Regions from separate parts of the Ancylobacter pratisalsi genome, predicted to be linked through region 2. Evidence: predicted binding sites of a transcription regulator. Region 2 holds the regulator's gene; each other region holds the start of a gene.
What was found. The regulator LexA, encoded in region 2, represses DNA repair genes until DNA is damaged. The targets are predictions, from matches to a motif close to TGTTCNNNNTGTGTTCNG.

Region 1: recA (recombinase RecA) is a predicted target of LexA. The motif match lies at 4,359-4,376, and genes of this name have one in related genera.
Region 3: G3A50_RS09950 (YifB family Mg chelatase-like AAA ATPase) is a predicted target of LexA. The motif match lies at 4,981-4,998, and genes of this name have one in related genera.

What each region holds. Positions count from the first base shown of each region.
Region 1 is NZ_CP048630.1:3,991,889-3,998,588, reverse strand. Features, by position in the region: gene G3A50_RS18645 (cyclic nucleotide-gated ion channel) at 1-285, opposite strand, end outside; gene alaS (alanine--tRNA ligase) at 320-2,971, opposite strand; gene recA (recombinase RecA) at 3,189-4,280, opposite strand; gene G3A50_RS18630 (glycoside hydrolase family 94 protein) at 4,524-6,700, opposite strand, start outside.
Region 2 is NZ_CP048630.1:4,232,742-4,239,441, forward strand. Features, by position in the region: gene G3A50_RS19720 (ComEC/Rec2 family competence protein) at 1-780, shown strand, start outside; gene lexA (transcriptional repressor LexA) at 943-1,635, opposite strand; gene atzF (allophanate hydrolase) at 1,830-3,656, shown strand; gene G3A50_RS19735 (GntR family transcriptional regulator) at 3,699-4,400, opposite strand; gene hpxZ (oxalurate catabolism protein HpxZ) at 4,489-4,881, opposite strand; gene G3A50_RS19745 (molybdopterin molybdotransferase MoeA) at 4,961-6,217, opposite strand; gene moaC (cyclic pyranopterin monophosphate synthase MoaC) at 6,228-6,700, opposite strand, start outside.
Region 3 is NZ_CP048630.1:2,096,136-2,102,835, forward strand. Features, by position in the region: gene fdhF (formate dehydrogenase subunit alpha) at 1-2,799, opposite strand, end outside; gene G3A50_RS09940 (formate dehydrogenase beta subunit) at 2,814-4,370, opposite strand; gene G3A50_RS09945 (formate dehydrogenase subunit gamma) at 4,367-4,840, opposite strand; gene G3A50_RS09950 (YifB family Mg chelatase-like AAA ATPase) at 5,072-6,604, shown strand.

The DNA.
Region 1 (6,700 bases), 240 kb from region 2:
CTCCGGCGCGACCCAGACACGCATCACGTACTCGATGGCGAAGACGGCAAGAGAGAACAGTTCAAACGCACGAAGCAGCACCGCATCGCGAAGCATCAAGCTCCGCTCCGTCTCCAGCACAGCCGACAGCACGTTAAGCAGGATAAGTGCGATTAAGCCGAGATTGACCCTCTCAGCGAACCGATCCTTTGCGGAATCACGTTCAAGCACCTCATAGGCGCGCCGGCGACGGCGACGGCGCCAGGATGCAGAAAGCCAGCCCGCTTCGCGTTCGCCGGCGTTCATGCCCGTCACTCCCTCAGGCCCATTCCGGCGGACGTCAGCCCGCCAGCGCACTCTCAATAGCGGCCAGGGCCTCCGCTGCACGACCACCGTCAGGCCCACCGGCCTGAGCCATGTCCGGACGGCCACCGCCACCCTTGCCGCCCAAAGCCTCGGCCCCCCGGCGCACCAGGGCAACCGCGTCATAGGTACCCGTCAGGTCGCTGGTCACGCCGACCACGATCCCTGCGCGACCTTCATCTGTCACACCGATGATCGCCACCACGCCGGACCCGAGCCGCTTCTTGCCCTCGTCGACCAGGCTCTTCAGATCCTTCAGATCGATGCCCGAAACCTGCCGCGCCAACAGCTTCACCGAACCGACCGTCCGTGCCTCCTCGCCAACGGCATCACCGCCACCCATGGCAAGTTTGCGGCGGGCCTCGCCGAGCTCACGCTCAAGCTTGCGGCGCTCATCGACAAGCTGAGCGACACGCGCCTCCACTTCACCAAGTGGAGCCTTGAGCAAGGCGGCAGCGCTACGCAGTGCACGGCTCTCCCCGTTGAGGTGGTGACGGGCGGCGTCACCGGAAATCGCCTCGATGCGCCGCACACCTGAGCCAACCGCGCCTTCCGCGACGACGCTGATAATCCCGATATCTCCGGTGCGCGACACATGCGTGCCGCCGCAAAGCTCGATTGAGTAAGCCGTTCCATCTCCCGGATCCGTACCCATGGAGACGACGCGAACTTCATCGCCATATTTCTCGCCAAACAACGCCCTTGCACCGGACTCTATGGCGTCGTCGACCGCCATCAAACGTGTCACCACCGGCTCATTACGGAGCACGATGCGGTTGGCCACGTCCTCCACCTTTGCCAATTCGGCCTCATCAACCGGCTTCGGATGGCTGAAATCGAAACGCAGGCGATCCGGCGCGACGAGCGATCCCTTCTGCGCCACATGGTCTCCCAGCACACGGCGCAGCGCCTCATGCAGCAAATGCGTCGCGGAGTGGTTGGCTCGGATGGCACGGCGCCGATCACCATCGACTGAAAGGGCAACAGCTGTACCAACGGTGAGAGTGCCCGCAGTGACCTCGACGTCGTGAACGAAAACGTCACCCAGCTTCTTCTGCGTGCCCAGCACGCGAACAACCAGACCGTCCTCTCCGATCATCTGGCCGGTATCGCCAACCTGGCCACCAGACTCCGCATAGAACGGCGTCTGATTGAGCACAACGCCGCCCTGCGCACCCGCGGAGATTTCCTTGACCTGACGGCCCTGCGAAACGAGCGCCGTTACCGCACCTTCAGCAACTTCCGTCTCGTATCCAAGGAATTCGGTCGAACCGACCTCCTCGCGCACCGCGAACCACACGGTATCGGTCGTGGCTTCGCCGGACCCAGACCAGGAGGCGCGCGCCTCTGCCTTCTGGCGCTCCATCGCTGTGTCAAAGGCGGCAACATCCACGCTGACGCCACGCGCACGCAGCGCGTCTTCAGTGAGGTCGAGCGGAAAACCATAGGTGTCGTAGAGCTTAAACGCCGTTTCGCCGGAAAACTTCGCGCCGAACCCGAGCCCCTGGCTCTCCGTCTCCAAAATCGACAATCCGCGCTCGAGCGTCTTGCGGAAACGTGTTTCCTCAAGCCGAAGCGTTTCCGTGACCAGAGATTCAGCCCGAACAATCTCGGGATAGGCTCTGCCCATTTCGCGAACGAGAACCGAAACGAGACGATGCATCAGCGGGTCCTGAGCACCCAGCAGCTGTGCATGGCGCATGGCACGGCGCATGATGCGACGCAGCACATAGCCGCGCCCCTCATTCGAGGGAAGCACGCCGTCCGCAACCAGGAATGTAGCGGCACGCAGATGATCGGCAATGACGCGATGGCTCGCCTTCTGCGGACCATCGGCAGGAATATTGGTCATCTCCTCAACCGCGCCAGTGAGCGCGCGCATGAGGTCGATCTCATAATTGTCATGCGTGCCTTGAAGCACAGCTGAGATGCGCTCCAAGCCCATGCCGGTATCGATCGAAGGCCTCGGAAGATTTACCCTCTCGCCGCCCGGCAGTTGCTCGAACTGCATGAAAACGAGATTCCAGATTTCGATGAACCGGTCGCCATCCGCATCAGGCGAGCCTGGAGGTCCGCCAGCAATATGCGAGCCATGATCATAAAATATCTCAGAACACGGACCGCACGGGCCCGTATCTCCCATTTGCCAAAAATTATCCGACGTCGGGATACGAATAATCTTCGAATCCGACAGGCCCGCAATGCGCTTCCACAGCGAAAAAGCCTCATCATCCTCGGAATAGACCGTAACGAGAAGCTTCTCGACCGGAAGCTCGAACTCGCGCGTGATCAGATTCCAAGCAAACTCGATTGCATTCTCCTTGAAATAATCGCCAAAGGAGAAATTTCCGAGCATCTCGAAAAATGTATGATGACGGGCCGTGTAGCCAACATTGTCGAGATCATTGTGCTTGCCACCCGCTCGCACGCACTTCTGGGACGTTGCCGCGCGTGAATAAGGCCGCTTCTCAATACCCGTGAAGACGTTCTTGAACTGAACCATCCCGGCATTGGTGAACATCAATGTCGGATCGTTGCGCGGCACGAGCGGCGATGACTCGACCACTTGATGACCGTTCTTCGCGAAATAGTCGAGGAAGGTCGAACGTATCTCGTTAACACCGCTCATTGAATCCGGTCCGTCGCAATCTACACAACCGGCACCGAAAGGACGCCGGCTCGCGCCGCTGGGCGCGAGTGGAAGGTTCTAACGACGAGCCAAGACCTTGTCCAGAAAGGCACATGGCCGCTGCTCAATGACGACGGATTACCGCGAATGCACAAGCCACGCTGCGCCGGGCAGGCGTGGAAAAATCACGACAAAACAAGGCGCGCGCCAGAACGGGTCACGCCTCGCCGTCGCCATCCCCAGCGTCGTCATCTTCTTCCTTCTCGCCAGCAAGAATCTGCTCCGCGATCAGGCCGGCATTCTGCCGGATCGTAGCCTCGATACGCCCGGCGACATCCGGATGCTGGCGCAGGAACGACTTCGCGTTCTCACGCCCCTGACCGAGCCGCTGACTGTCATGCGAGAACCAGGCGCCCGATTTTTCGACCACCCCGGCCTTGATGCCGAGATCGATCAGTTCACCCATCTTCGAAACGCCTTCGCCATACATGATGTCGAATTCGACCTGCTTGAAGGGCGGCGCCAGCTTGTTCTTCACCACCTTGACGCGCGTCTGGTTGCCGACCACCTCGTCGCGATCCTTGATCGCTCCGATACGGCGAATATCAAGACGCACAGAGGCGTAGAACTTCAACGCATTGCCACCCGTCGTCGTCTCAGGACTGCCATACATCACACCGATCTTCATGCGGATCTGGTTGATGAATATCACCATCGTATGGGAACGGTTGATCGAGGCGGTGAGCTTGCGCAAAGCCTGGCTCATCAGCCGCGCCTGCATGCCGGGCTGACTGTCGCCCATCTCGCCATCAAGTTCGGCGCGCGGGGTCAGCGCAGCCACCGAATCCACCACCAGCACATCGACGGCACCCGAACGCACCAGCGTATCCGCAATCTCGAGAGCCTGCTCACCGGCATCGGGCTGCGAAATCAGAAGGTTGTCCAGATCGACACCCAGCTTGCGGGCATAGATCGGGTCCAGCGCGTGCTCGGCGTCGATGAAGGCGCAAACCCCACCCTTCTTCTGCGCTTCGGCGATGGTGTGCAGCGCAAGCGTGGTCTTGCCGGAAGATTCCGGGCCGAAGATCTCGACGACACGCCCGCGCGGCAACCCGCCGATGCCGAGCGCAATATCCAGCCCGATCGAACCGGTCGATACGGTTTCTATCTCCATTATGCGATCGTTCTTACCGAGCCGCATGATGGAGCCCTTGCCGAAATGGCGCTCAATCTGGGTAAGCGCGGCGTCGAGCGCCTTGGCCTTGTCCATGGAAGATCCTTCGACGAGTCGCAAAGTCGATTGAGTCATTGCCGGGCTCCGGTTCGCGCGCAAGGGGTGGGAGATAGGTTCGTCGGCATTTGGCGAATATGTACCTGTTTTGTTCGATGTTCGCAATATGTTCCATGTATGTCTTCGCGAGAACTCGCGGTGGTGGGGCGCGATCGGCTTCACGTTGTGTCAGGCGCCGGGCCTCGGATACCCAGATTGCCAGGCATCGGCGGCATGCGACTTCAGAGCCATTTCGCGGCTCCGGGCCGCGCGCGCCGCTGGTCATATGAACATCACCAAGTCATGGGTCCCGCCATCAATCGGTATTCTCACGGACCGATCGGGCGACGGCACGCGCACACCGTCCAGCACCGCATAAGGTTTGCCCTCCTCGTCGGCCTTGTCGAGGGAGCGAACGTCGATCTTATAGTCCGCGGAGTCGATCCTCACCGTCGCCGTGAATCCTGGCCATGCGACAGGCAGGCAGGGCGCGATGACGAGGACGCCGTCTTCCCGGCGTAGGCCCAGGATGCCCTCAATGCCGGCCCGATGCATCCAGGCCGCTGAGCCGGTGTACCAGGTCCAGCCACCGCGCCCGACATGCGGGGCGACGGAGTAGATGTCGGCGGCAACCACATAGGGCTCGACCTTATAGCGCTGGGCGTCTTGGGCCGTGCGGGCGTGGTTGATCGGGTTGAGAAGTGTGAAGAGGTTGTGAGCCCTGTCGCCCGCGCCGAGCCTGGCAAAGGCGAGGACCGCCCACATGGCCGCATGACTGTACTGACCGCCATTTTCCCGCAAGCCGGGCGGATAACCCTTGATGTAACCCGGATCCAGCGGCGTCTGGTCGAATGGAGGGGTGAACAGGAGAGCGAGCTTATCGTCGGTAAGAACCAGATGGCGCTCGAGGGAGGCCATGGCCGTCGTGGCGCGCAGGGAATCGGCGGCGCCAGACAAGACCGCCCAGGACTGCGCGATTGAGTCGATCCGGCACTCTCCGCTGTCTTTCGAACCAAGCCAGGTCCCATCGTCGAAGGTGGCCCGGCGATACCAGTCCCCGTCCCAGGCCGAGCGCTCCAGCGCCCGCCGGACGGATGCCGCATGCCGGCGCCACAGCCGCGCGCGTTCGGGATCACGGCTTTCGGCCATCGGTGCGAACAGCTCAATGGTGCGGATCAGCAGCCATCCGAGCCAGACACTCTCGCCCTTGCCACCTTCACCGACGCGATTCATGCCGTCATTCCAGTCGCCGGTGCCCATCAATGGCAGGCCGAGAGGGCCGGTAAGCGTGACGGCATGATCGAGACCGCGGGCGCAATGCTCGAAGAGCGTATCTGACGTCTCCGCTGGCATGGGTTGGAAGAAATGCTCATGCTCTTCCGGCCGCAATTTCGGCCCGTCGAGATAGGGCACACTCTGGTCGAGAATGGTGGCATCGCCTGTGCTGTCGACATAGGTCGCTGCCGCGAAGGCAAGCCACACGTGATCGTCGGATATGCGTGTGCGTACACCTTGGCCCGATTGGGGCAGCCACCAATGCTGGACGTCGCCCTCGACGAACTGCCGCCCGGCGGCGCGCAGGATATGGCTGCGGGCCTCCGCCGGCAGCGCCAGTGTCAGGGCCATGCCGTCCTGCAATTGGTCACGGAACCCGTACGCGCCGCTGGCCTGGTAGAAGGCCGAACGCGCAGTGATGCGGCAGGCAAGCGTCTGGTAGAGCAGCCAGCCGTTGAGCATGATGTCCATCGCCCGGTCCGGCGTCTTCACTTGAACGGTGCCGAGCACCTCCCTCCAGTGAGCCGTCACCGTTGCGAGAACGGCGTCGAGGTCGGCCTGGCGATAGCGTGAAATCAGTGCCCGTGTTTCATCCGCTGACCCGCATTGGCCAAGGAACGCCACCACCTCCACCGTCTCGTCTATGCCGAGTTCGACCACCGTCTGCAGCGCGGCACACGGATCAAGTCCCGCGCCGGTCGTGCCCGAAAGTGGCACCGTGCCCACGAGACCGAGCGGTGAGATGAGGCCGCCGTCGCGGCCGAGGAATTCCGCACGGTCAGCGGTCCAGGCCGTCTGCCGCCCAGCGAGATCGGCGAAGGCGACGCGGGAGCCGTAGGTCGCATTCCAGCGGTTGCGCGCCAGCATCGCCCCGTTCTGTTCGTCAATTTCTGTCGTGATGAACGGAGCGGAGACACCACGCAGGGCACCGAGCACCCATTCTGTGTAGGCCGTGATGGAAAGCCGTCGCGGCCGCCCCGAGCGGTTGGTCAACGTCAACCGGGAAATCTTGATGGGATCGTCCAGCGGCACGAACTGCAGCAGGTCGAGCGCCACACCGTTCGCCTCATGCTCAAAACGGCTATAGCCGAAGCCATGTCGCGCGACATAAACCCCCTTGTCGCGGATGGGGAGCGCGGTCGGGCACCAAAGATCCCCACTCACTTCGTCGCGCACATAGATCG
Region 2 (6,700 bases):
GGCCTAGCAGCCATGCCGATCGCGAGCCTGGTGTTGATGAGCCTCGCCCTGGCGGCTCTTTGCCTGCTGCGCACGCGCCTCGCGCTCGTGGCGCCGCTGTTGGCGGGGTGCGCGGCGTGGATCACGCTCACCGCACCGCGCCCAGACCTCTACGTCGATTCGCGGGCCCGCACGGTGGCGGTTCGCGGACCCGACGGGAACCTTGCGCTGATGGGCACCCGCACGGCACGCCTTGCCGAACGGTTCGAGGTCGGCCAGTGGCTCAGTGCGGAAGGGGCGCGGGGCACGGAGGCATCGGAGCGGCTGACGGCCGTGGCGGCGTGCGATTCCCTCGGCTGCACGCTGCCCGGTCCGAACGCGGCGCGTGTGGCCTATTCGCGGGACCGGGCGTCCCTGTTCGAGGACTGTCGGCGGGCCGATCTGGTCGTGACGCCCTACGAGCCCCCGGAGGATTGCGCGGCGACGGTTCTTTATGTCGACGCGTACCGCCAGCACGGGGGGCTGGCGGCTCAGTATCTGGATACGAAAGAATGGGAATTGATAATGGCGCGACCGGCCGGGGCGCCACGGCCCTGGCAGCCACCTGCACCCGCCGCGGCCGATATCCTTCGCCGGTCCGCATCGGTTCCCGCGACCGATTCTACGATCAACCGTCCATCGATCCCAAGGGCACGGGGCGCGGCGGCGGTTCGGGAGGCGGATCCCGATAACGCTTCCACGCCCGATGTCGACCCTGGGGCCGACGGGCCAGACGATGCCGTGAACGCCTCGGAAAACTGAACCCTGAATACCCGCGTGAACCCAGGGAACCAAACAGACGCCCCGCCACCACTGAAATTACGCCGCGCCTTGCCGGATCACGCCGTCTCCCGTCGTCCCTCCACGGGATGCCGCGCCAGCCGGTCCCTCCAGCATTCGGCGCATCCGCGCGGCGTGGTCATGTCAGTAGCGCCGGAAAAGCCCGACAAGACGCCCCTGGATGCGGACCCGGTCGGGGCCGAAAATGCGTGTTTCATATGCGGGGTTCGCCGCTTCCAGCGCGACGGAGGCGCCCTTACGGCGCAGCCGCTTCAAGGTTGCTTCCTCGTCGTCGATCAGCGCCACGATAATGTCGCCGCTATTGGCGGTGTCGCTCTTGCGGATCAGGGCAAGATCACCGTCAAGAATCCCGGCCTCGATCATCGAATCGCCGCGCACTTCGAGCGCGAAATGCTCGCCACCGGCAATCATTTCCGGGGGCATGGAGATGGTTTGATCGCGGCTCTGGATCGCCGAAATGGGCGTTCCCGCCGCGATGCGGCCCATCACCGGGATCGACACCGAACGCGAGGCACTGTCGTCGACGGGCGCGCGCGACCGGCCGAGGCTGCCCTCAATGACATTTGGCGCGAAATTGCGCGAAGAGCGTGTGGGCTGGGAATCTTCCGGCAGCCGCAGGACCTCCAGCGCCCGCGCCCGGTTGGGCAGGCGGCGGATGAAGCCGCGTTCCTCGAGGGCCGTGATCAACCGGTGGATGCCGGACTTGGATTTGAGATCCAGGGCGTCCTTCATCTCCTCAAACGAGGGAGGCACCCCATCCTGTTTGAGGCGATCATTGATGAAGCGAAGCAGCTCATGCTGTTTGCGAGTGAGCATCGATCCTACTCCGTCCGTGCCGCGCAATGAAAACAAATCACGAACAAACACTATCCGTTCTTTTTGTGTTCCACAATCGGTAATTGGATCGCTAAGCGCCGGCAGTCGAGCCGCAATTCGTTGATCGTGTATGCAATGGCTTCCATTGTGCGCAAGTGTTGTGCATTATCGGGCGGAACAGGAAGGGTGACACATTGATCGGCACGATTTCGGACCTTCTCGCAGCGCATCGCTCGGGCGCTGCGCGTCCGGCGGACACTATTGCGCGCTGCGTCGAGCTCATCGAGCGACACGGTGATCCTGCCATTTTCACGTCGATCAGCCCGCCCAAGGCGATTGCGGCTGCGCTCAAGGCGCTGGAGGGCTTGGACCCGGCGACCCTGCCGCTCTATGGCATTCCCTTCGCCGTGAAGGACAATATCGACGTCGCCGGCCTGCCCACCACCTGCGCCTGCCCGGACTTTGCCTATGACGCGACGCGCGACGCGTCGGTCGTGGTTCGGTTGCGCCGGGCCGGTGCCATCGTCATCGGCAAGACCAATCTCGACCAGTTCGCCACGGGGCTGAACGGCACGCGCTCGCCCTATGGGACGCCGCGCAACGCGGTGCGGCCGGATCTGGTGCCCGGCGGTTCGAGCTCGGGCTCCGCTGTTTCGGTGGCGGCGGGGCTGGTGCCCTTCGCCCTCGGCACCGATACGGCGGGATCGGGCCGCGTGCCGGCTGGGCTGAACAACATTGTCGGGCTGAAGCCCAGTCTGGGGCTGATCTCGACCAATGGCGTCGTGCCGGCCTGCCGCACGCTCGACTGTGTCTCGGTGTTTGCCTTGTCCGTGGAAGATGCGTTTGCGGTGCTGCGCGTCGCCGCGGGTCCCGATGACGCCGATCCGTTCTCACGCCCGCTTCCCGTCGGCCAGCCTGGGGGCTTTCCTGCCAAGCCGCTTCTGGCGGTGCCGCGCCGCGAGGATCTGGTCAGCTTCGGTGATCGGCTGGCCGAGAAGGCCTTTGCCGCCGCCGTCGCCCGTTTCCAGGCTCTTGGCGCCCGGGTCGAGGAAATCGACATGACGTCGTTCTTCGAAACCGCGAAGCTGCTTTACGAGGGGCCGTGGGTCGCCGAGCGTCTGGCTGCGGTCGGCCCCTTCCTGGAATCGCGCCCGGCCTCCTTTCACCCGGTGGTGCGTTCCATCGTCGAGCAAGGGCGCGGCCTGAGCGCCGTCGACGCCTTCCGGGGACAGTACCGCCTGGCGGAGCTGAAGGTGGAAGCGCGGGCGATTCTCGGTCGCTTCGATGCGTTGACGGTGCCGACCATGCCCACCGTCTACACGGTCGAGGAGATGCTGGCGCAGCCGGTGCGCTGCAACAGCAACCTCGGCGTCTACACCAACTTCGTGAACCTGCTGGATATGTGCGGCCTTTCGGTGCCGGCCGAGATCCGGCCGGACGGCGCCCCGGCCGGCGTGACCCTGCTGGCGCCTGCGGGGCGGGACGCGCATCTGGCGGCGCTGGGCGCCCGCTTCCACGCCGATACCGGTCTCACCATGGGCGCGACGGGCGCGCCATTGGTCACCCGCCCGGCGGCGAGCGTGCGCGCGGCGCCGGGATATCTCGAACTCGCCCTGTTCGGCGCGCATCTGTCCGGCCTGCCGCTCAATGGTGATCTGCTTGCCGCGGGCGCCGTGTTCCTGCGCGCGGCGCGCACCAGCGCCGACTATCGGCTTCATCTGCTGCCGGAAGGGCGTGTGCGCCGGCCCGGCCTGCTGCGCGGGCGGCCGGGATCGGGCGCGGCGATCGACTGCGAAGTGTGGGCGCTCCCGGCGGATGCCTTTGGCCGTCTGGTCGCCGGAATTCCTGCCCCGCTCGGGGTGGGAACCGTGCAACTAGACGACGGCACCGAGGTGAAGGGCTTTCTGATGGAGGCGGCCGCCGCGGCAACCGCGCGCGACATCACCGCTTTCGGCGGCTGGCGCGCGTTCCTCGCGGATGAGGAGGCACGGCGCGCAGAAAGCCAGCCCGTCGGCGGCTGAGGTTCTGGAAGAGAGTCCGAAAATCTCGTTAAATTGCTGATATCACACGTTTTGTGCGTATTGCTCATACGCGTCGTGAACGATCGCGATATGGCTGCGCATCGCGGCGTTGGCGCTGTCGCGGTCGCCGCGCAGAATGGCCGTCACGACGCGGTCGTGCTCGGTGTGTGACAGCGCTAGGCGGCCCAGCGCCCGGAACTGCGCCCTGCGGAAGGGAGACAGGCGCCGCCGCGTTCCGAGCGTGATTTCAATCAGATAGCCGTTATGGCTGCCATCATAGATCGAGGTGTGAAACTGCTCGTTCGCCTCGCGATAGGCATTGAAGTCGCCCTGCCGCATCAACGCGCTCATCTCGGCATGCAGCTGCTCCAGCTGGCGCCGTTCGGGCGGCGTCATCTGCAGCGCGGACAACCCCGCGCACAGCCCTTCCAGCTCCGCCATCACATCGAACATGTTCTGCAGGCGCTCGACGCTTGGGCGGGCGACCACCGCGCCGCGATGGGGGCGCGCATCGATCAGGCCGGAGGCCGCCAGTTCGCGCAGGGCCTCGCGTACCGGCGTGCGTGACACACCAAAGCGGGTAGCGAGGGCGGTCTCGTCGAGCGTCGTTCCGGGAAGCAGCAGGCCGCGCGTGATCTCGTCGGCGAGCTGAATGCGCAGGCCCTCGGCGCGGGTTACGCGCGGCCTACCCGCCTGTGCGGCGGGTGTCGATTCGGCGGGAGGCGGGACGGAGACCACGGACATCGGCGATAATGTACCCCGCAACGCGGCGAGTCGCTGCCGAAAAAACACCGCAGCGCCCGATCTTTAGCATGAGAGGAGAACAAGATCCTTAAGCGGGGACCGGCTCGTTGATCACGCTGACATGGGCCGCCACCACCTTCCAGCCCTCGGGCGTGCGCATCCAGGTCTGCATCTGCCGCCCGACCTTTCCGACCATGCCCTCGCGCCGGAACAGCGTCGAGGCGACGCCGAAATCGCGGCCATAAGTGGTGATCTGCGTCCCTTCGAGCGAGCGGTCGAGCCCCACCGGCGAACGGGTGGCGCGAAAGGCGCGAATGGCCTCGATGCCGTAGAGATTTTCGCCCCCGCCATAGCGCGTCGTGGTGGGATGATCGAAGAACAGCGCGTCGAGCGCTTCCACGTCATTGGTCACGAGGGCGCGCTCGTAGCGGTCAAACGCGGCCTGCATCTCGGCGACGATCTCGGGCAGATTGATGTCCATCAGCAGTCTTTCCCGCCGGCCACGAGGCCGCTTGAACTGGTTGAAACACGGCCCAGCACACAGGCTGCGCCAGTCGCGGTCAATCCTCGAGGGCGAGAAACACGCAGGGCTCGCCTTCGGCCGCTGCCGGCGCATTCGGGTGGCGGACAAGCAGGACATCGGCGCGGGCCAGCACGCTCAGCATGGAGCTGTCCTGAACCGGAAGCGGGCGCACGATGGGCACGCCCTCATGGTCGCCGGCGAGGGTGGCGCGGATGAAGTCCATGCGGTGATCATTCGCCTTCACATCCGCGCCGAGCCGGGCAGGCTTCAGAACCGGCTGGGTCGGCACCGTCTCGCCTTGGAGCGCGCGCAGCAGGGGCACGAGGAACACCAGCGCGCACACATGGGCGGACACCGGGTTTCCCGGCAGCCCAAGCACATGGGCGCGCGTGTCATCGGCGCGCGTGTCGCCGCCGGCCGTGTCCCGCTTCGGGGCGAGGCCGAACATCAGCGGCTTGCCCGGCCGCAGCGCGATCTTGTGCACGGCGAGTTCCACGCCCTGCGAGGTGAGCGCCGGGGCCACCAGATCGTGGTCGCCGACCGAGGCACCGCCGGTGGTGACCAGCACGTCAAGACCTCCCGCAAGCGCGTCGTGCACGCCGCGCTGCGTCGCCTCCATGCTGTCGGGCAGCACGCCGAGATCCATCACCTCGGCGCCCGCGCGCCGGGCCAGTGCGCCGAGGGAGTAGATGTTGGACAGGATGACGTTGTGCGAACCCGCGCCGGTGCCGGGGCGCACTAATTCGTCGCCGGTGGAGAGCAGGCCGACGCGCGGGCGCCGGAAAACGGCAAGTTCGGCGATGTCGGCGGAGGCGGCCAGCGCCAGATCCCGCGCGCGCAGCCGATGGCCGGCGGCGATCAGCAGGTCACCCGTGGCGAAGTCGCCGCCGGCGCGGCGAATGTGCCGTCCCGGCGTTGCCGCCTGCGTAAGGGTAATCGTCTCGCCCTCTCGTTGGGTGTCTTCCTGGATCACCACGGCGTCGGCGCCCTCGGGCATCACCGCGCCGGTGAACACGCGCACCGTCGTGCCCGGCTCGACCCGCCCTATGAACGGGCGGCCGGCGGCGGATTCGCCGATCAGCTCAAGCGCCGCCATGGCGCTGGCGTCGCCGGCCCGTACGGCATAGCCGTCCATCGCCGAGACGTCGGCTCCCGGCGTGGTGCGCCGTGCCACGACCGGGGCGGCGAGCACGCGCCCGTCGGCCGCGTCGAGCGCGACATTCTCGATGCCAAGCGGCCGGGCGGCGGAAAGCAGGCGGCGCAGCGCCTCTTCTACGGGCATCAGTGCCTGCATGTTCCCGTCCTCAGCCGGCGCGCCAGTGACCGGAACGGCCGCCGGCTTTCTCGATCAGTTGGATCGCCTCGATGCGCATGCCGCGATCGACCGCCTTGGCCATGTCGTAGATGGTGAGGCAGGCGAGGGAGACGGCGGTCAGCGCTTCCATCTCGACGCCGGTCTGGCCGCTGGTGCGCACCGTGGCGCGGACCCTCAGGCCGGGCAGCGCGGCGTCCGGTTCGATTTCCACCGCGACCTTGGAAAGCAGCAGCGCGTGGCACAGCGGAATCAGCTCATGCGTGCGCTTGGCGGCCATGATGCCGGCGAGGCGGGCCGTGCCGATCACGTCGCCCTTCTTGGCGTTGCCGCTCTCGATCAGCGCCAGTGTGGATGGCTCCATCACCACGCGCCCCTCGGCGACGGCGATGCGGTCGGTGATCGCCTTGTCGGCGACGTCGACCATGTTCGCCGCGCCGCTGGCGTCGATGTGGGACAGTGTGG
Region 3 (6,700 bases), 2.1 Mb from region 2:
CTGCCACTCGGACGGACCGTTCGAGCGCGATATCTGCACCGCGGTGACCTTGAACTCCGGGCAATTGGTCGCCCAATCGGAGAAGTCGGTGGTCACCACGTTGGCCTGCGTGCCGGGGTGATGGAACGTGGTGTACACCACACCCGGAGCCACCCGGTCGGTGATCTGCGTGCGCAGCGTCGTCGAACCGGCGCGGCTGTCGATCCGCACCCAGTCGCCGTCGCGCACGCCGCGCTGTTCGGCATCGTGGGGATGGATCTCCAGCACATCTTCCGGGTGCCAGGCCACATTCGCCGTGCGGCGGGTCTGCGCGCCGACATTGTAGTGGCTGAGGATCCGGCCGGTGGTGAGCAGCAGCGGGAAGCGCCCGCCGGTACGCTCGTCGGTCGGCACGTATTCGGTGACGACGAACTTGCCCTTGCCGCGCGCGAACCCGTTGATGTGCATGATCGGCATGCCCTCGGGATTGGCGTCGTTGCAGGGCCACTGCACCGAACCCATCTCATCGAGCTTCTTGAACGACACACCGGCAAAGGTCGGCGTCAGGGCTGCGATCTCGTCCATGATCTGGGACGGATGGGTGTAGTTCCAATCCAACCCGATCGCCTGCGCCAGCATCTGGGTCACTTCCCAGTCGCCATAGCCGTTCTTGGGCGCCATCACCTTGCGCACCAGCTGAATGCGCCGTTCCGCGTTGGTGAAGGTGCCGTCCTTCTCGAGGAAGGTGCAGCCCGGCAGGAAGACATGGGCGTAGTTGGCGGTCTCGTTCAGGAACAGGTCCTGCACGATCACCAGCTCCATCGCCGCCAGGCCGGAGGCCACATGGTGCGTGTCCGGGTCGGACTGCAGAATGTCCTCGCCCTGGATGTAGATCGCCTTGAACGTACCGTCGACGGCCGCATCCAGCATATTCGGAATACGAAGGCCGGGCTCGGCATCCAGCGGACGTCCCCACATCGCCTCGAAAGTGGCGCGGGTGGCATCGTCGGAGATATGGCGATAGCCGGGAAGCTCGTGCGGGAACGAGCCCATGTCGCACGAACCCTGGACGTTGTTCTGACCGCGCAGCGGGTTCACGCCGACGCCGCGACGACCGATATTGCCGGTCGCCATGGCGAGGTTGGCGATGGCCATGACCGTGGTCGAGCCCTGCGAGTGCTCGGTGACGCCAAGGCCGTAATAGATCGCCGCATTGCCACCGGTAGCGTACAGCCGGGCCGCGCCACGGATGAGAGCGGCCGGAACGCCGGACAGCTTCTCGACCTCTTCGGGCGAATGACGCTTGTCAGCCACGAACTCGGCCCAGTCCTGGAACTCGTCCCAGTCGCAGAACTGGCGGACATATTCCTCATTCACCAGGCCTTCGGTGACCACGACATGGGCCAGCGCGGTGACGATGGCGACGTTGGTGCCCGGCTGCAGCGGCAGGTGGTAGTCCGCCTCGATATGCGCCGAACGCACGAGATCGATGCGGCGCGGATCGACCACGATCAGCTTCGCGCCCTCGCGCAGACGCTTCTTCATGCGCGAACCGAACACCGGATGTCCGTCGGTCGGGTTGGCACCGATGATCAGGATGACGTCCGTATCCTCGACCGAATCGAAATCCTGCGTGCCCGCCGAGGTACCAAAGGCCTGGTTGAGGCCGTAGCCGGTCGGCGAATGGCAGACGCGGGCGCAGGTGTCGACATTGTTGGTGCCGAAGCCCGCGCGGATGATCTTCTGGACGAGATAGGCTTCCTCGTTGGTGCAGCGCGAGGAGGTGATGCCGCCGACCGACTTGCGGCCATAGGTGTCCTGAATGCGCTTCAGCTCGGACGCCGTGTGCGCGATGGCCTCTTCCCAGGTGACTTCACGCCACGGGTCGGTGACCTTCTCGCGAATCATCGGGTTCATGATGCGATCCTGGTGGGTCGCATAGCCCCAGGCGAATCGGCCCTTCACGCAGGAATGGCCGCGATTGGCCTTGCCGTCCTTCCACGGCACCATGCGCACGACTTCCTCGCCACGCATCTCCGCCTTGAAGGTACAGCCGACGCCGCAATAGGCACAGGTGGTGACGACCGAATGCTCGGGCGTGCCGATCTCGATCAGACGCTTCTCGGACAGGGTCGCAGTGGGGCAGGCCTGCACGCAGGCGCCGCACGACACACACTCGGAGGTGAGGAAGGCTTCCGACTGGCCCGGCGACACGCGCGAATCGAAGCCGCGGCCGGAGATCGTCAGGGCGAAAGTACCCTGCACCTCTTCACAGGCACGCACGCAGCGATTGCAAACGATGCACTTGGCGGGGTCGTAGGTGAAGTAGGGGTTGGACTCGTCCTTCGGCATGGTGAGCTCGGAGGAGGGAGCGAAATGGTTCGCACCTTCCATTCCGTAGCGCACTTCGCGCAGGCCGACAGCGCCGGCCATGTCCTGCAATTCGCAGTCGCCATTGGCGGCGCAGGTCAGGCAGTCCAGCGGATGGTCGGAAATGTACAGCTCCATCACACCCTTGCGAAGCTGGGCGAGACGGGTGGTCTGGGTGTGCACCTTCATGCCCGGCGCGACCGGGGTGGTGCAGGAGGCAGGCGTGCCGTTGCGGCCTTCGATCTCGACGAGACAGAGACGGCAGGAGCCGAACGCCTCGATCGAGTCGGTGGCGCAGAGCTTGGGGATCTGCGTCCCCATCTCCATCGCGGCGCGCATGATCGATGTGCCTTCGCGCACCGACACTTCCATACCATCGATGGTGAGGGTCACCATCTTCTCCGTCTTGGGAGCGGGCGTACCGTAATCGATCTCATGGACGAGGGACATGAGTTGCGTCCTCCTCATTCGGCGGCTTCGAGGCGCGGCGGAGCGCCGAATTCCTCGGGGAAATGGTTCAGAGCGCTCAGCACCGGATACGGGGTAAACCCGCCAAGGGCGCAAAGAGATCCAAGCTTCATCGTCTGGCAGAGGTCGGTCAGCGTCGCGAGATTGGCCTCGACCCGCTCGCCGGCCATGATGCGGTCCATCAATTCGACGCCCCGCGTCGAGCCGATGCGGCACGGTGTGCACTTGCCGCAGCTCTCCACGGAGCAGAACTCCATGGCGAAGCGCGCCATCTTCGGCATGTCCGCGGTCTCATCGAACACGACGATGCCGCCATGCCCGATCAGCGCATCCTTGGCCGCGAATGCCTCATAGTCGAACGGCAGGTCGAACTGCCAGGTCGGGACATAAGCGCCAAGCGGACCACCGACCTGCGCCGCCTTCACCGGCTTGCCGCTCGCGGTGCCGCCACCGATATCGTTGATGAGCTCGCCCAGCGGGATACCGAAGGCGGTCTCGAACAGGCCGCCATATCTCACATTGCCGGCGATCTGGATCGGCATGGTGCCGCGCGAACGGCCCATGCCGAAATTGGCATACTTCTCGCCGCCATCAGCCAAGATGTGCGGCACAGCGGTCAGCGAGAGCACGTTGTTGATCACGGTCGGCTTCTGGAACAGACCCTTATGGGCAGGCAGCGGCGGCTTGGCGCGCACCGTGCCCCGCTTGCCTTCGAGACTGTCGAGAAGGGCGGTTTCCTCACCGCAGACATAGGCGCCCGCGCCCATGCGCACTTCCATGTCGAAGCTGTACGCGGAACCGGCAATATTGACGCCGAGCATGCCGTGCGCCCGCGCCACTTCAATGGCCTTCTCCATCGCCGCGATGGCGTGGGGATATTCCGAGCGCGTGTAGACGTAACCCTTGGTGGCGCCTACCGCGATGCCGGCAATGGTCATGCCCTCGATCAGTTCGAAGGGGTCGCCTTCCATGATCATGCGGTCGGCGAAGGTGCCGCTGTCGCCTTCGTCGGCATTGCAGACGATGTATTTGCGGTCGCCCTGGGCGTCCGCGACCGTCTTCCACTTGATTGCGGTCGGAAAGCCCGCGCCGCCGCGTCCGCGAAGGCCGGATTTCTTCACTTCCTCGATGATCTCGGCCGGTCCGAGCGCCAGCGCGCGCTCAAGACCCTTGTAGCCGCCCATAGCGACATAATCGCTGTAGGAGGCCGGATCGATAATACCGCAGCGCGCGAAGGTCAGACGCGTCTGCTTCGCGAGGAAGGGATGCTCCTCGGGCTTGCCGATCCGCAGCGCATGCGCGCCGCCGGCCAGAAAACCGGCCTCGAACAGCCCCTCGACATCGGCTTCTTCCACCGGGCCATAGGCGATGCGACCCTCTGGGGTCACCACCTCGACCATCGGCTCCAGCCACAGCATGCCGCGCGAGCCATTGCGCACGATCTCGACGGGCTCACGGCGCGCGAGCGCCGCAGCCTGGATCGCCGCAACCACATCATCGGCACCACACGCGATCGCGCAGGCGTCCTTGGGAACATAGATCCGAATGCTCACGACTGAGCCTCCGCGATAAGAGTATCCAGGCGGCGCTCGTTCAGCCGGGCCACGATCTTGCCATCCAGCATGGCCGAGGGCGCCGTGGCGCACAGGCCCAGGCAATAGATCGGCTCGACGGTGACCCGCCCGTCCGCCGTGGTCTCGCCGAGCTTGCAGCCCAGCTTGTGTTCGGCATGCTCGGCCAGCGCGTCGCCGCCGGCGGCCTGGCAGGCCTCGGCACGGCAGATCTTGAGCACGTGGCGACCCGCGGGCTCATGCCGGAAATCATGGTAGAACGTCACGACGCCATGAACCTCGGCGCGCGAAATGTTCAGATGCTCGGCCAGCATCGGCACGATGGCATCCGGCACGTGACCGAACGTCTCCTGAATGGCGTGGAGCATGGGCATGAGGGGCCCCTCGAGGTGCGCAAACTCCGCAATAACGGTGCGGGCGCGCTCTTCGCTCCAGGGTTCGTAATGCGGCATTTCTCCCAGGCCTTCTTTTAGAATTTTCCAAAGGTAAGGATCGTATGTCCTTGGAATAAAATCAATTCGGGTGTTCCGTACCTCGATAGAATTCTTCTATCGTCAAGGAGGAAGCGCCGTCTCGGTCGCGTTGCCCACAATGTTCTCTAATTGTTCTTGACGCGCGGCGCTAAGCCCTTAATCATCCGTGGCAATGGCGGTCTGGGACGGGTTGGGGCGAGGGGGGCGACCATGGTCCAGCGAGTGGCGACGGTGGCGTTCGAGGGGGTCGAGACGCGGCCGGTCGATGTTCAGATTCAGGTGAGCCCGGGCCTTCCCGCCTTCAATCTCGTCGGCCTAGCCGACAAAGCGGTCACGGAGGCCAAGGAGAGGGTGCGCGCCGCACTCATCGCCTCCGGCCTTGCGCTGCCGGCCAAGCGGATCACGGTCAATCTGGCTCCTGCCGACCTTCCCAAGGAAGGCAGCCATTATGATCTGCCGATCGCCCTTGGCCTGATGGCCGCAATCGGCGCGATCGCCTCCGATGCGCTCGACGGGTACACCGTGGTGGGCGAACTCGCGCTGGATGGGCGAATTGCGCCCGTCGCCGGCGTTCTACCCGCCGCAATGGGAGCCAATGCGCGCGGTAACGGTCTCATCTGCCCGGCGGCCTGCGGTCCGGAAGCCGCGTGGGCAAGCCCGGACATGCCGGTGCTGGCACCTCTGTCGCTGATCCAGCTGGTCAATCACTTCGCCGGGCGTCAGCTATTGTCCCGCCCCGAGCCGAGGCTCGACCCGGGCAACAGGACGCTCCCGGATCTGTGCGAGGTGAAGGGACAGGAAACGGCGAAGCGGGCGCTGGAGATCGCCGCCGCCGGCCGCCACAACCTGCTTCTCTGCGGCCCTCCGGGCGCCGGCAAGTCGATGATGGCCCAGCGCCTTCCGTCCATCCTGCCCCCGCTCGCCCCGTCCGAGCTTCTTGAAGTCTCGATGATCGCTTCGGTCGCCGGGGCGCTCCAGGGCGGCGCTCTTACCAATCGTCGCCCGTTCCGCGCGCCTCATCACTCGGCGAGCATGGCGGCAATGGTGGGCGGGGGCATGCGCGCGCGGCCCGGCGAGGTTTCGCTCGCCCATAGCGGCGTGCTCTTTCTGGACGAGCTTCCGGAATTCGCCCCGGCGGTGCTGGATTCGCTGCGCCAGCCGCTGGAGACCGGCGAGGCGGTCATCGCCCGGGCCAACCACCGCATCACCTATCCCGCGCGCTTCCAGCTCATCGCCGCGATGAACCCCTGTCGCTGCGGCCGGGCCGGCGAGCCGGGCTATAGCTGCCGGCGGGGACCACGCTGTGCGAACGACTATCAGGAGCGGCTCTCTGGGCCCTTCCTCGACCGGATCGACCTCCATCTCGACGTGCCGGCGGTCTCGGCCGTCGATCTGGTGCGGCCCGAACCCGCGGAGCCGAGTGCCGCCGTGGCGGCGCGGGTGATCGCGGCGCGGCAGGCCCAGCGCGCGCGTTTCCTGGCGCTGGACCGGCCCGATCTCTTCACCAATGCCGAGGCCGGCGGGCCGATCCTTGAGACGGTCGCTTCGCCCGATGTCGCCGGCACGGCCTTGTTGGCCGATGCGGCGCGCCTGATGCGGCTGTCCGCGCGCGGCTATCATCGCGTTCTCAGGGTGGCGCGCACGCTGGCCGACCTCGCCGGCGCCGAATCGGTCGGGCGCCCTCATATTGCCGAAGCGCTTGCCTATCGCTCCGCCGCTGACCGTTCCGCCGCCGCGGCCTGACGCCGGCTCGCCACGCGGGGGGTCAGCAGCGCCTGCTCTCCGCAGCTCCAGCGGCTCCCGGACGTCGGACCTTCAGGGACCGAACTCCGCCACCCG